Candidatus Microthrix parvicella Bio17-1: one gene and its partner. The protein of the gene in region 2 binds, or shares a complex with, the protein of the main gene of each other region. Links are inferred from orthologs where the notes say so. Each region holds a gene or a part of one and is shown on either strand. Other genes may lie near its edges.

Region 1 (4,544 bases), on a different replicon or contig from region 2:
CATTCCGGGGGGTGGGCCCTGGGGCACGCCAGGAGGTGGTCCGCCGGGACCCCCTTGGCCGGGTGGTGGTGGTGCGCCGGGCGGCGGTGGAATGTTGCTCATGTGGGCTCCTCCTCGAAGAGCCCACGATACTAACCGTGAGATACCTCATCGCGCCGGATATCTCCTTCCACGTGAAGTCGAACTGCGCTACGCGATGGGTCGGCCGACGGCAGACTCGCCGTCGGGTGCCAACAGCAGTACCGATCCGTCGGCCTCCACGGCCCCGAGCACCAGAAATTCGCTGCGAAATCCCGCGATACGGCGGGTGCCCAGATTGATCACCCCGACAACCCGGCGGCCAAGCAGGGCATCGGCTGCGTAGTTGGTGATTTGCGCAGAGGTCTGGAGCACCCCGATGTCGGGGCCGAAGTCCACCCGCAGCTTCCAAGCGGGCTTTCGGGCCTCGGGAAAGGCCTCCACATCCTGCACCACACCCACCCGCATGTCGATCGAAGCGAAGACCTCGGCACTCACCGGGTGCTTGCGCTGAGGCTGGCGTGGCACTGCTGTCGGCGGACTCATCGCCACAGTCTGCCCGGCTCGACGGCCGGGACGGGGTTGGAATGCCCATCGAGTCCGACTTGGCCGATCGGTCCTTGTAGCCTCGCCGGCCATGGCAAGCACCCCCGAAACTCCCGATGCCGAGTCCTCCAGCCCAGATGCATCTGCGGCGGACTCTGCGCGCTTCGATCAGATCGTCAACCTGGCCAAGCGGCGTGGCTTCGTGTACCCGTCTGCGGAGATCTACGGCGGCTTTCGTTCCACCTGGGACTATGGGCCCGTCGGTGTGCTGCTGCTTCGCAACGTGAAGGACGCATGGTGGAAGTCCATGGTGCAACAGCGCGACGACGTGGTGGGCCTGGACGCCTCCATCCTCACGCCGCCTGCGGTGTGGGAGGCCTCGGGGCACCTGTCCAACTTCACGGACCCGTTGGTGGACTGCAAGGAGTGCGGCCAGCGTTGGCGCCTCGACAAGCTTGACGACCCGAATCAGTGCCCCAACTGCAAGAAGACGGGCAGTTTCACCGAGGCCCGCAACTTCAACCTGATGTTCTCCACCCATGCTGGTCCCGTCGCCGACGAGGGCGCCTTGGCGTATCTGCGGCCGGAGACGGCCCAGGGCATGTTCATGAACTTCAAGAACATCATCAACACCACCCGGGTGCGACCGCCGTTTGGTGTCGCCCAGGTGGGCAAGAGCTTCCGCAACGAGATCACGCCCGGCAACTTCGTGTTCCGCACACGCGAGTTCGAACAAATGGAAATGGAGTACTTCGTGCATCCCGACGATGCGCCGAAGTACTACGAGTACTGGAAGGCGGAGCGCGAGCGTTGGTACCTCGACCTGGGTATGCCCCGGGAGGCGTTGCGCCTGCGTGAACACGAGGAGGACGAACTGTCCCATTACAGCTCGGCCACCGCCGACGTGGAGTACCTGTTCCCTTGGGGCTGGGACGAGTTGGAGGGCATCGCCAACCGGGGTGACTTTGACCTGTTGGCGCACACCAAGCGCTCCGGCGAGCGCCTCGACTGGTTCGATCAGGCAGAAAACGTCCGGTATGTGCCCCACGTGATCGAGCCGGCCGCCGGTGCCACCCGCACCGCGTTCGCCTTCCTGTTGGCCGCCTACGACGTCGAGGAGGTGCGGGGTGAGGAGCGTGTGGTGCTGCGCCTGCACCCACGGCTGGCGCCCTACAAGGTGGCGGTTCTGCCACTGTCCAAGAAGTCGCCGCTGCGGGAGACCGCCCAAACGCTGGCGGCCGAGCTGCGCGACGAGTGGAGCTGCGAGTACGACGAAACCCAGGCCATCGGCCGTCGGTACCGCCGCCAGGACGAACTGGGCACTCCCTATTGCGTCACCGTTGACTTCGACACCGCCGAGGACCAGGCCGTCACCATTCGGGAGCGTGACTCAATGGAGCAGGTTCGGATTCCGCTGGCGGGCGTGGCCGACTGGCTGCGGCCGCGGCTGAAGTGATGTTGTGACCGAAGTGATGTTGTGACCGTGACAGGCTGAGCCGATGGGCATTGTCGACGAGGACATCGTTCGGGTCCGTCAGGCCACCGACATCGTCGCGCTCATCACCGAACACACCCAGCTGCGCAAGGTGGGCAGCCGCTGGACCGGGCTGTGCCCGTTTCATTCCGAGAAGTCGCCGTCGTTCTCGGTGAACCAGGCCGAAGGCCTGTACTACTGCTTTGGCTGTCGGGTTTCGGGCGACGCCATCACGTTCCTGCGGGAGCTGGAGGGCTTGGACTTCGTCGAGGCGGTCGAACGTCTGGCCGCAAAGTCCGGCATCGCCCTCACCTACACCGACCGGGCCGAGTCGGCCACCCGGCAGAAGCGCCAACGCCTGCTGGCCCGGGTGGAGGAGGCGGTGGAGTTCTACCACCAGCGGTTGAAGACCTCGCCCGACGCGTCGGCTGCACGCTCGTACCTGCGCGGTCGGGGCTTCGATACCGACGAGGTGGAGCGGTATCGCATCGGCTGGGCACCCGATGGCTGGGACGTGCTGTGCAAGGCCCTTCGCCTCGACGGCGAGACCGCAACCGCCACAGGCCTGGGTTTCACCAACAAGGCCGGACGCCTGCAGGACTTCTTTCGGGCGCGGGTGTTGTTTCCGATCTTCGACCCTGAGGGCCATGCGGTGGGTTTCGGCGGCCGCATCATGCCGGGGGAGGAGGGAGCCAAGTACAAGAACTCCCGCGAGAGCGACCTTTACCACAAGAGTCGCCTGCTGTACGGGCTGAACTGGGCCCGTCAGGATGCGGTGCGCAGCGGCCGGGTGGTGATCTGCGAGGGCTACACCGACGTGATCGGGTTTCGCCGGGCAGGGGTGACCGAGGCGGTGGCCACCTGCGGCACCAGCCTCACCGAGGAGCACCTCAAGCTGCTGTCGCGCTACGTCGACAAGGTGGTGCTGGCCTTCGATGCCGACTCGGCGGGTCAGGCGGCGGCCGAGCGCATCTATGCCTGGGAGAAGGACTTTGACCTGGCCGTCGAGGTGGTGCGGCTGCCCGAGGGGTCCGATCCCGACGAGCTGAGCCGCACCGACCCCGACGCGTTGGCGGCGGCGGTCGTCGCCGCCGAACCGATGCTGAGGTTCCGGCTTGAGCGTGTCCTCGGCGCCGAGGTGGCCACCCCCCCGGAGGCCCGGGCCCGTCGGGCCACCACGGCGCTCGCCGTGGTGGCCGAGCACCCCGACCCGATGGTGCGCGACCCCTACCTGTTGGAGGTCGCCGACCGGTCGCGCCTGGACCCGGACCTGCTCCGCAACCAGCTGGAAGAGCTACGAGGCACCGGCGCCGCCCGTGCCTCGGAAGCGCCACGCCGTGACGCGGGCGCCCCGACGGGTCCGGTGTCGCGCCGCCGGTGGGACGGCGACCCGGGCCCGCGTCCGCCGGGCGGTGATGGGGGAGACGCCGGCTACGAAGATGCAGCGCCGCAACCCGACCTGCCTCCTGGCCCCGGCCCGTCGCCTGCAGGCAAGGTGCACCCGGCGGAGATGTCGGTGTTGGTGCATCTGGCGGCCCAGCCCGACGGCGAGTTGGCGGCGCTGCCCGAGGAACTGTTCGCCCATCCCTTGGCTCGCTCGGCGCGCGTGGCGCTGGTCTCGGCCGGATCGGTGGCTCAAGCGGTCTCCGACGCCGAGGCTGACACGTGGGAGGAGCGGCTGTTGTCGCGCCTGGCGGTCAGCGAACCAGACGGTACGCCGGCGGAGGCGGTTCATCGGTTGGTGCACAAGACCGGTTCTCAGGCGATGGAGAACCTCGAGGCCGAGCTGCGCCAGGCGGCACGGGACGGCGTCGATGCCGACGTTCGAAACGATCTCCTGACCGAGCACGCGTGGCTGGCTCGGCGGGTGGATCAGCTGAACGAGCCTGAGACAGCCGAGGTTTCGGCCCGGGCCTTGGTAGCGTATCTGCGCGGGGACGACGAAGAGGAGGTCCGGCCGGGTGTCGATTCTGGATCAGGTGAATGAGACGGAATGGGGCACGCTGATCGAGGTCGGCAAGGCGCGGGGCTCCCTCACACTTGATGAGGTGCTCTCGGTTTTGGGTGTGGAGCTCACGGTGGATGTGCTCACCGATGTCGAGTCGGCGTTCCGGCCCGAGGGCATCACACTCGTGGTTGAGGTCGACCCGCACACTGCTGATGACGACGACCTGCCGGCCGGCGTCCCGGCGGCTGTGGCCGCGGTCGATCACGCCTCGACCGTCGCCCCTGGCCTGACCCGGGACGACCATGATGCCGGTGTCATCCAGCGGACCGAGCGGCCGGCCCGGCACAAGCGCCGGGCCAGATCCGGCGCTGCGTCGGGCGACTCGGGTGGTTCCGGCGATTCGGTTCGGCTGTACCTCCGGGAGATCGGCCAGGTGTCGTTGATCGACGCTGCCCAGGAGGTGGCGTTGGCCAAGCGCATCGAGGCGGGCCTACACGCAGACAACCGTTTGGCCGAGTTGGCCACCGAGGGGCGACTCGGCGAGCTTGACCGGGAACA
Region 2 (7,401 bases):
GGCGGTGTCGACATGATCCTCGTCGGAGACTCGTTGGCCATGGTTGCCCTCGGATACGAGGACACCCTTCAGGTGACCATCGACGACATGGTGCATCACACCGCAGCGGTCGCTCGGGCCAGGCCTGAGGCGCTCGTCGTGGGCGACCTGCCATGGATGAGCTACCACACCGGTCGTCATGATGCGGTGCGCAACGCCGCGTCGCTGATCCGTGCCGGTGCCCAAGCGGTCAAGTTGGAGGGTGGCGCCAAGCGGGTGTCGGTGATCGATGCCATCGTCGATGCTGAGATTCCCGTCATGGGTCACCTGGGGTTGACCCCCCAGTCGATGCACGCGCTTGGCGGGTTTCGGGTGCAGGCCAAGAGTTCCGATGCGGCCATGGCCCTGGTGGAGGAGGCCAAGGCGCTCGAGCACGCGGGTTGCTTCGCCATCGTGTTGGAGGCGATCCCCGATGTGGTGGCCAACCTGGTCACGGAGTCGGTCAACGTTCCCACCATCGGCATTGGCGCCGGCTCGGGAACCGACGGTCAGGTGCTGGTGTTTGGGGACCTCCTGGGTCTCGACCCGGCCCGTCCCCCCAAGTTCGTGCGGCGCTATGCGCAGGGCTTCGAACTGCTCTCGGGAGCCGTCGGCGAGTACGTGGTCGATGTGAGGTCGGGCGCCTTTCCCTCCGAGGCCGAGACCTACCATGCGTCGCAGGCCACCACCGACACGCTGGCGATCTACGGCGGCGGTCGGTAGCCGTCGACTCGCTGCTCCCGCCTCACGGTGGGGGTGCGGGTACCGGGGTGCACGACCCAGCCGATTGTCACCGTGCTCTGTCATGCTGACCCGATGAGGAAGTTGGTATTCCAACGCCCTATGCTCGGCGCCTTGCGCAATCCCCTGGCCCCGGAGATTCCGGGGTCCGAACGGCCGAGTGCCGTGGTCCACAGGGAGGTACATATATGAACCGCGCTTACGAGTTGATGGTGATCATCGATGCCGATGTTGCCGACGCTGAAAACAAGGTCGTCGTCGATCGGGTCGAAGAATTGATCGGAGCGGCCGGCGGAGAGCTGTCCAGCACCGATCGGTGGGGGCGACGCAAGTTCGCCTACCTGATCAACCATAAGGCAGAGGGGTACTACGTGGTGTTCGAGTTCACGGCCGACCCGGCCAAACTCGACCCCATGGACCGCTTTCTCAGGCTGGCGGACGAGGTCGTCCGTCACAAGCTGATCCGACTGCCCGAGGCCGAGGCTGAGCGCCGCAGCCTGGCCGCGATGGCAGCGGAGGACTGAGGAGGTCCGTCATGGCAACCAACACCGTCACCATCATCGGCAACGTCACCCGTGACCCTGAGCTGAGGTTCACCCCCAGCGGTCAGGCCGTCGCCAACTTTGGCGTTGCAGTCAATCGACGCTGGCAGAACCGCCAGACCAACGAGTGGGAAGAGGCCACGTCGTTTTTCGACATCGTGGCCTGGGCACAACTTGGTGAGAACGTGTCCGAATCCTGCCCCAAAGGCACGCGGGTGATCGTTACCGGTCGCCTGGACCAGCGCAGCTGGGACGGCCCCGAGGGCGATCGGCGCTCCAAGGTGGAGATTGTGGCCGACGAGATCGCCCCCAGCCTTCGGTGGGCGTCCGCTCAGGTCACCAAAAACGAAAAGCGCAGCGCCGGCGACGCCGGACCCGGTGGAGGTGGCGGCAGTGCCGCAGCCCCGCCGCCGAGTGCACCCCCCGCTGGATACAACTACGACGAGGAGCCCTTCTAATGGCACGACCACGCCGCCCCAAGCCCAAAGAGTCGGGCCGTCGCACCAAGAAAAAGGTGTCGATTCTCAACACGGAGAGCATCGAGTACGTCGATTGGAAGGACGTCAACCTGCTGCGTCGCTTCCAGTCCGACCGAGCCAAGATCCGTGCCCGCCGAGTAACCGGCAACAACACCCAGCAGCAGCGCCAGGTGGCGGTTGCCATCCGCAGCGCTCGCGAGATGGCTCTGTTGCCGTACACGAACCGCGTGACCACCCATCGGGGTGGCGGCGGTGGCCGTGGCGGCCGTGACCGTGACGATCGCGGTGATCGTGGCGACCGCGGTGATCGCGGGGATCGTGGCGACCGCGGAGATCGCGGGGATCGCGGTGACCGTGGCGGGTCCGCTTCGACCGGTGACGACGCCTCCTCAACGGAGTCGAGCCCACTGGAGACCACGGAGGTCACGTCGTGAAGCTGATCCTGCGAGCCGACCTGGCCGATTTGGGAAAGCGGGGCGACCTTGTTGAAGTCGCTGACGGGTATGCCCGCAACTACCTGATCCCGCAGCACCTTGCCATGCCGTCCACCGCCGGCGCCGCCGCTCAGGCCGACGCCATGCGTCGCGGTCGCGACCAGCGCGATGCCGCAGCGCGTGAGGAGGCCGAGGACATGGCGAAGAAGTTGGTGACCGCGGCCATCACGATCCCAGCCAAGGCCGGTGACTCGGGCAAGCTCTTTGGTTCGATCACCAACGCGGATGTGGCTGAGGCCATCGAGGAGCAAACCGGCTTTTCGATCGATCGGAAGCACATTTCGATCGAGGATCAACACCTGCGCACCCTGGGCGCCCACACCGTCACCGTGCAGCCGCACAACGACGTGGCGTTCCCGGTGAATGTTGAGGTCGTCGCCGCCTAGCGGTTGACCCCGGCAGTACCCGCCCGTCAGAGCGCGGGTGGGATCGTGAAAAGATTTCCACAGGTCCTCCACAGCTGTGGAGGACCTGTGCGTTTTGTTGACCGGTACCCGCAGACTCCTCCCAACGATCCACAGTTGGTGTGGACAACGGTGTTCTGCCTGTGACCTTCTTTGACTGTCACCGGCACGGGTCACAATGGCCTGAGCACACCCGGAGACCAACGGAGATCGTATGGGCGCAGCAGTTCTCATGAGCCGAGCTCAACGATGACGGCAACATTCTCACAACGCGCCGAGCCGCAAGGTGCCAACGGCGGTTCCGGCGGACCGGTTCGGATTGCCGGACATTCCGGCCGCCAGCCTCCGCACAACCTGGCGGCAGAACGGTCGCTACTGGGCGCGATGTTGCTGAGTCCTTCGGCCATCGGCGATGCGATGCAACGCTTGGAGGCAGCCGATTTTTATCAACCGTCCCACAGCCACGTGTTCGATGCCATCGCCGGTCTCTACGCCGCGGGTTCGCCGGTCGACTCCGTCTTGGTGGCCGACCAACTGACCCGCAACGGCCTGCTGGACGCCATCGGCGGCGCCGGCACGCTCATCGAGTTGCAGGGCTCGGCGGCAGCGGTGTCCAACGCGGTCCATTACGCCAAGGTGGTCGAGGAGAACGCCCTCCTGCGGCGTCTGATCGCGACCGCGTCGGAGATCTCCGAGTTGGGCTTTCAACCGGCCGACGACGTGGCCTCCACCATGGATACCGCCGAGTCGCTGATCTACCGGGTTGCCCAGCGCCGGGTCACCGACACCCTGGTGCCGTTGCGTGATCTGCTGGGCGACACGCTCGATCGATTCGAGCAGATGTACGAGCAGGCGGGTGCGGTCACCGGCACCCCCACGGGCTTCACCGACCTGGACACCAAGCTCTATGGCCTCCAACCCGGCGCGCTGATCGTGCTTGGGGCCCGTCCGGCCATGGGAAAGACCGCCCTGGCCCTGGCCATCGCACGCAACGCGGCGATGGCATCGGGCAAGTCGGCGGTGTACTTCAGCCTGGAAATGAGCCATCTCGAGCTCACCCAGCGCCTGGTCTCCATGGACGCGCGGGTCGACTCCAGCCACCTGCGGAACGGCAAGGTGTCCGACGCGGACTGGAACCGCATCACCCGTTCGTTGGGGCGCCTGGGCGACGCCGATTTGTGGATCGATGACAACGCCAACCTGACCGTGATGGAATTGCGGGCAAAAGCCCGCCGGCTCAAATCGGAGCTGGGCGGATCCCTTGGCCTGATCGTCGTCGATTACCTCCAATTGATGAGTGGGCCGGGCAGGGCCGAAAACCGTCAAACCGAGATCGCCGAGATCAGCCGCGGCCTCAAGGTGCTGGCACGTGAGATCGACACGCCGGTGCTGGCGCTGTCCCAGCTGTCCCGCTCGCTGGAGCAGCGGGCCGACAAGCGCCCCATGCTGTCGGACCTGCGGGAGTCGGGCTCGATCGAACAGGACGCCGACGTGGTGCTGTTCCTCTACCGGGACGAGGTGTACAACCCGGACACCCCCGATGCCGGCCTGGCCGAGGTGAACATCTCCAAGCACCGGGCCGGTCCCACCGGCACCTGCCGTCTGGTGTTCCTGCCCCACCACACCCTGTTTGAGAACGAGGCACGGGAAGAGGGGTAGGCCTCCCGGGGCGAGCCACTAATCTTCGCCCCAGTCGATTGGGGCGGTGGCGCCCCTCCAAAGGGGACAGCGTGAGCACACCGGAGACCGCCGACACGATCTGGGAACTGGTTGAGGCACGGGCGCAGGCCACACCCGACGCCGTAATGCTCATCGACGAGGCGGATACCAAGCTCACCTGTGTCCAACTGCGCGACGCGGCACTGAGCACCGCCGCCGGGCTGGCCGCGATGGGCATCGGCGAAAACACGCCGGTCACCTGGCAGTTGCCGACCACGATCGATGCCGTTGTCACCTCGCTGGCACTGGCCCGCCTCGGTGCGCTGCAGAACCCGATCCTGCACATCTACCGGGAGCGCGAGCTGGGGGTGGCCATCAGGCGTACCCGTCCCGAGTTGGTGATCGTGCCCGGCGAGTGGATGGGTACCGACTTTGAGGCGATGACCGCCGGGGTGCTCGACAGCCTGGAAGGTGACGACGTGGACGGTGCAGCCCGCCCGTGCGTGCTCAGCCTGGCCGACGGTCGCCCTACGGGCGATGCCGCTACTCTGGCGCCTTTTGCGCCGCCTGACGACCCGGCCACCGCGGTGCGCTGGATCTATTACACGTCGGGCACCACGTCCGAGCCCAAGGGCGTGCGCCACACCGACGCCACGTTGTTGGCCGGTGGGCGAGGCCTGGCGGCAGCGGTCGACCTGGGCGCCGACGATGTCGGGTCGATGGCGTTTCCGTATGCCCACATCGCAGGACCCGACTACCTGATCATGTGTCTGCACTCCGGGTTTCCGTTTGTACTCATCGGGGCATTCAACCCGCCCGCCGCCGTCGAGACGTACAACCGCTATGGCGTGACGATGATCGGCGGCTCGACGGCGTTCTACCAGATGTTCCTGGCCGAGCAGGCCAAGACCCCGGGGACGAAGTTCATTCCCACGTTGAAGCTGATCTCCGGCGGAGGCGCCCCCAAGCCGCCCGAGTTGGCCGCCCGCATTCGCGATGAGATCGGTGTACCGGTGTGCCACGGATACGGCATGACCGAGGTGCCGATGATTGCACAGGGGTCGCCCCGCGACACCGAGGAGCAATTGGCCAACACCGAGGGGGCCCCGGTGCCTGGATGCGAGGTTCGCATCGTCACCGAGGACGGCTCGGTGGCATCGACCGGGCAGGAGGGCGAGGTTCGCCTCAAGGGCCCCATGGTGTGCTTGGGCTACACCGACGCGGAGGCAACCGCAGCCGCGTTCGACGACGAGGGTTGGTTCCGCACCGGCGACCTGGGCATCCTGCGAGACGATGGCCACCTTGCGCTGACCGGGCGCCTGAAGGATGTGATCATCCGCAAGGGTGAGAACATCTCGGCGAAGGAGGTGGAGGATCTGCTCTTCACCCACCCCAAAGTGGCCGATGTTGCCGTCATCGGCTTGCCGGACGAGGATCGCGGCGAACGCGTTGCCGCCGTCGTGGAACGGGCTGAGGGCGTTGACGACCTGACATTTGCCGAAATGTCTGCTCATCTCAACGCCGCAGGGCTGATGACCCGCAAGATCCCCGAGCAGCTTGAGGTCGTCGAGGCCCTGCCGCGAAACGAAACGTTGCGCAAGGTGCTGAAGTTCAAGCTGCGGGAGACCTACGCGGATGTACCGTGGACCCCGGAACCCCGCTGAGGCTCGAGCCGCCGACCTTCGGTGCCTGTGACCGGCTCAGGCCGGGGTGAGCTGCAGTTTGAACTCGAGGGTGCCGTTCGGGGCGGCCTTCACGATGCCGGAGATGTCGGGCACCTCGATTTTGTAGTCGGCGAGGGCGATCGGCGTGGACCCCACGACCTCGAGTTGGTCCTTGGCCGTGAGCTGCGCATCGAGCTTGACGGCTACGTCCTTGGTCACGCCATGCAGTTTCAGCGTCCCCTCGGCCTCCATGGACACCGGGTCGCCCACCGTGGGTTCTCCGGGCAGCTCCAAGGGCCCGTCCAGGGTGAAGGTCGCCTCCGGAAACTGATCGGTCTGGAGGTAGTCGGCTCGCACGCGGTCGTCGCGTAGAGCTGCATCGGAGGTGAGCGTGCCGGTCTGGACGGTCACGGTGACGTCGCTGACCGTGTTGGCCTTCAGCGTCAGACTGCCTGCGACGTCCTCGGTTCGTGCGGTGGCGGTCTTCTCCAAACCTCGCAGGACCTCGTCAATGCGGTAACCGGCCTGGCTGCCCTCAGCGACCTTCCAGGTCGTTGCCTCCGCCTCGTCGACGGACTCCTTTGGCGCCGCCGCCGTGGTGACCGAGGTGTTGGCTCCGCCGTTGGTCTCGCTGAGCTGGAACTCGTCCTCGGCTGAATCATTGAGGGCCCAGAAGGCAATGCCGCCGCCCACCGCGATGACGAGAGCGCCGGCTACGGCCAGCGCGATGACGAGTGGCTTCTTCACGTGGTCTCCCTGTTGTGGAGACACCAACGTAGCCGGCCTCAGCGACGGCGGTGCCGCGCCGGAGGTTGGCTTTCATGGGGATAGGTTCGAGAGGTGCGCGTTGATGATGAAGTGTCGGTGGACGCCGACGAGTTGGTCACTCAGGCGCTGGCAGCCGACCCTGATGTTGAGGTGCCCGACAACGCGGTGAGCTTTGACGAGTTGACCGGTGGGCACGAGTTTGAGCTGTTGCCCGACTGGTACATGCCCCAGCCCGGAAGCAGGGCCGAAGTCGTGGGTGGCTGGCGTCGTCGGGTGGTGCTGGCCGTGGTGGGCAGCATCCTGTTGGTCGACGCCGCCGGGTTCTGCGTGATCTACGGTCACATCACGATTGGTTGAGATGCACGGGAGCGCGATGGGTCAGCAGGCGAGTTCACGGTGGGCCACGACCGACGGCCCGCGAGGAGCCGCCTACGACGAGCGCTTTGCGCGGCTGGCGGCCTCGGGCGAGGACGTGCACGGCGAGGCCACGTTTGTCGCCGGCTTCCAGCCCCGGTCCGTCCTCGATGCGGGATGCGGCACCGGACGGGTGGCGATGGAACTCCGGCGGCGTGGCATCGAGTCGGTGGGTGTCGATGCCGACCGGGGCATGTTGGCTGCTGCGGTGGCGCGTG

The links. The genes of interacting proteins can lie anywhere in the genome.
Region 1: the proteins of dnaB (region 2) and dnaG are in contact, whole or in part, in a crystal structure (PDB 2R6A), measured with the Geobacillus stearothermophilus proteins. The link is inferred for Candidatus Microthrix parvicella Bio17-1 from one-to-one orthologs. Residues at the interface, in WP_033016901.1 of Geobacillus stearothermophilus: Ser13, Glu15, Ala16, Gln18, Glu91, Leu92, Asp94, Ala95, Val96, Pro97, Thr98, Ala99, Ala100, Asn101, Tyr104, Tyr105, Ile108; in WP_049624496.1 of Geobacillus stearothermophilus: Lys456, Leu457, Leu458, Pro459, Ala460, Asn463, Ala464, Leu467, Leu535, Leu536, Ile537, Ala538, Gln544, Glu545, Asp548, Tyr549, His552.

What each region holds. Positions count from the first base shown.
Region 1 is NZ_AMPG01000002.1:299,600-304,143, reverse strand. Bases 1,546-4,544 are described here. They hold dnaG (DNA primase), read left to right. Parts: upstream 1,546-2,063; coding sequence 2,064-4,025; downstream 4,026-4,544. Other genes in these bases: rpoD (RNA polymerase sigma factor RpoD), read left to right, coding at 4,000-4,544; MPARV_RS0109650 (glycine--tRNA ligase), read left to right, coding at 1,546-2,020. In the rest of the region: MPARV_RS0109655 (tRNA-binding protein), read right to left, coding at 190-564; more of MPARV_RS0109650, read left to right, coding at 656-1,545. UniProt on the Escherichia coli protein: RNA polymerase that catalyzes the synthesis of short RNA molecules used as primers for DNA polymerase during DNA replication.
Region 2 is NZ_AMPG01000004.1:42,119-49,519, reverse strand. The notes cover bases 2,306-5,132. They hold dnaB (replicative DNA helicase), read left to right. Parts: upstream 2,306-2,927; coding sequence 2,928-4,337; downstream 4,338-5,132. Other genes in these bases: MPARV_RS0115945 (class I adenylate-forming enzyme family protein), read left to right, coding at 4,409-5,132; rplI (50S ribosomal protein L9), read left to right, coding at 2,306-2,660. In the rest of the region: panB (3-methyl-2-oxobutanoate hydroxymethyltransferase), read left to right, coding at 1-741; rpsF (30S ribosomal protein S6), read left to right, coding at 948-1,283; ssb (single-stranded DNA-binding protein), read left to right, coding at 1,295-1,759; more of rplI, read left to right, coding at 2,211-2,305; more of MPARV_RS0115945, read left to right, coding at 5,133-6,001; MPARV_RS0115940 (YceI family protein), read right to left, coding at 6,038-6,748; MPARV_RS0115935 (hypothetical protein), read left to right, coding at 6,842-7,126; MPARV_RS0115930 (class I SAM-dependent DNA methyltransferase), read left to right, coding at 7,128-7,401. UniProt on the Escherichia coli protein: The main replicative DNA helicase, it participates in initiation and elongation during chromosome replication. Travels ahead of the DNA replisome, separating dsDNA into templates for DNA synthesis.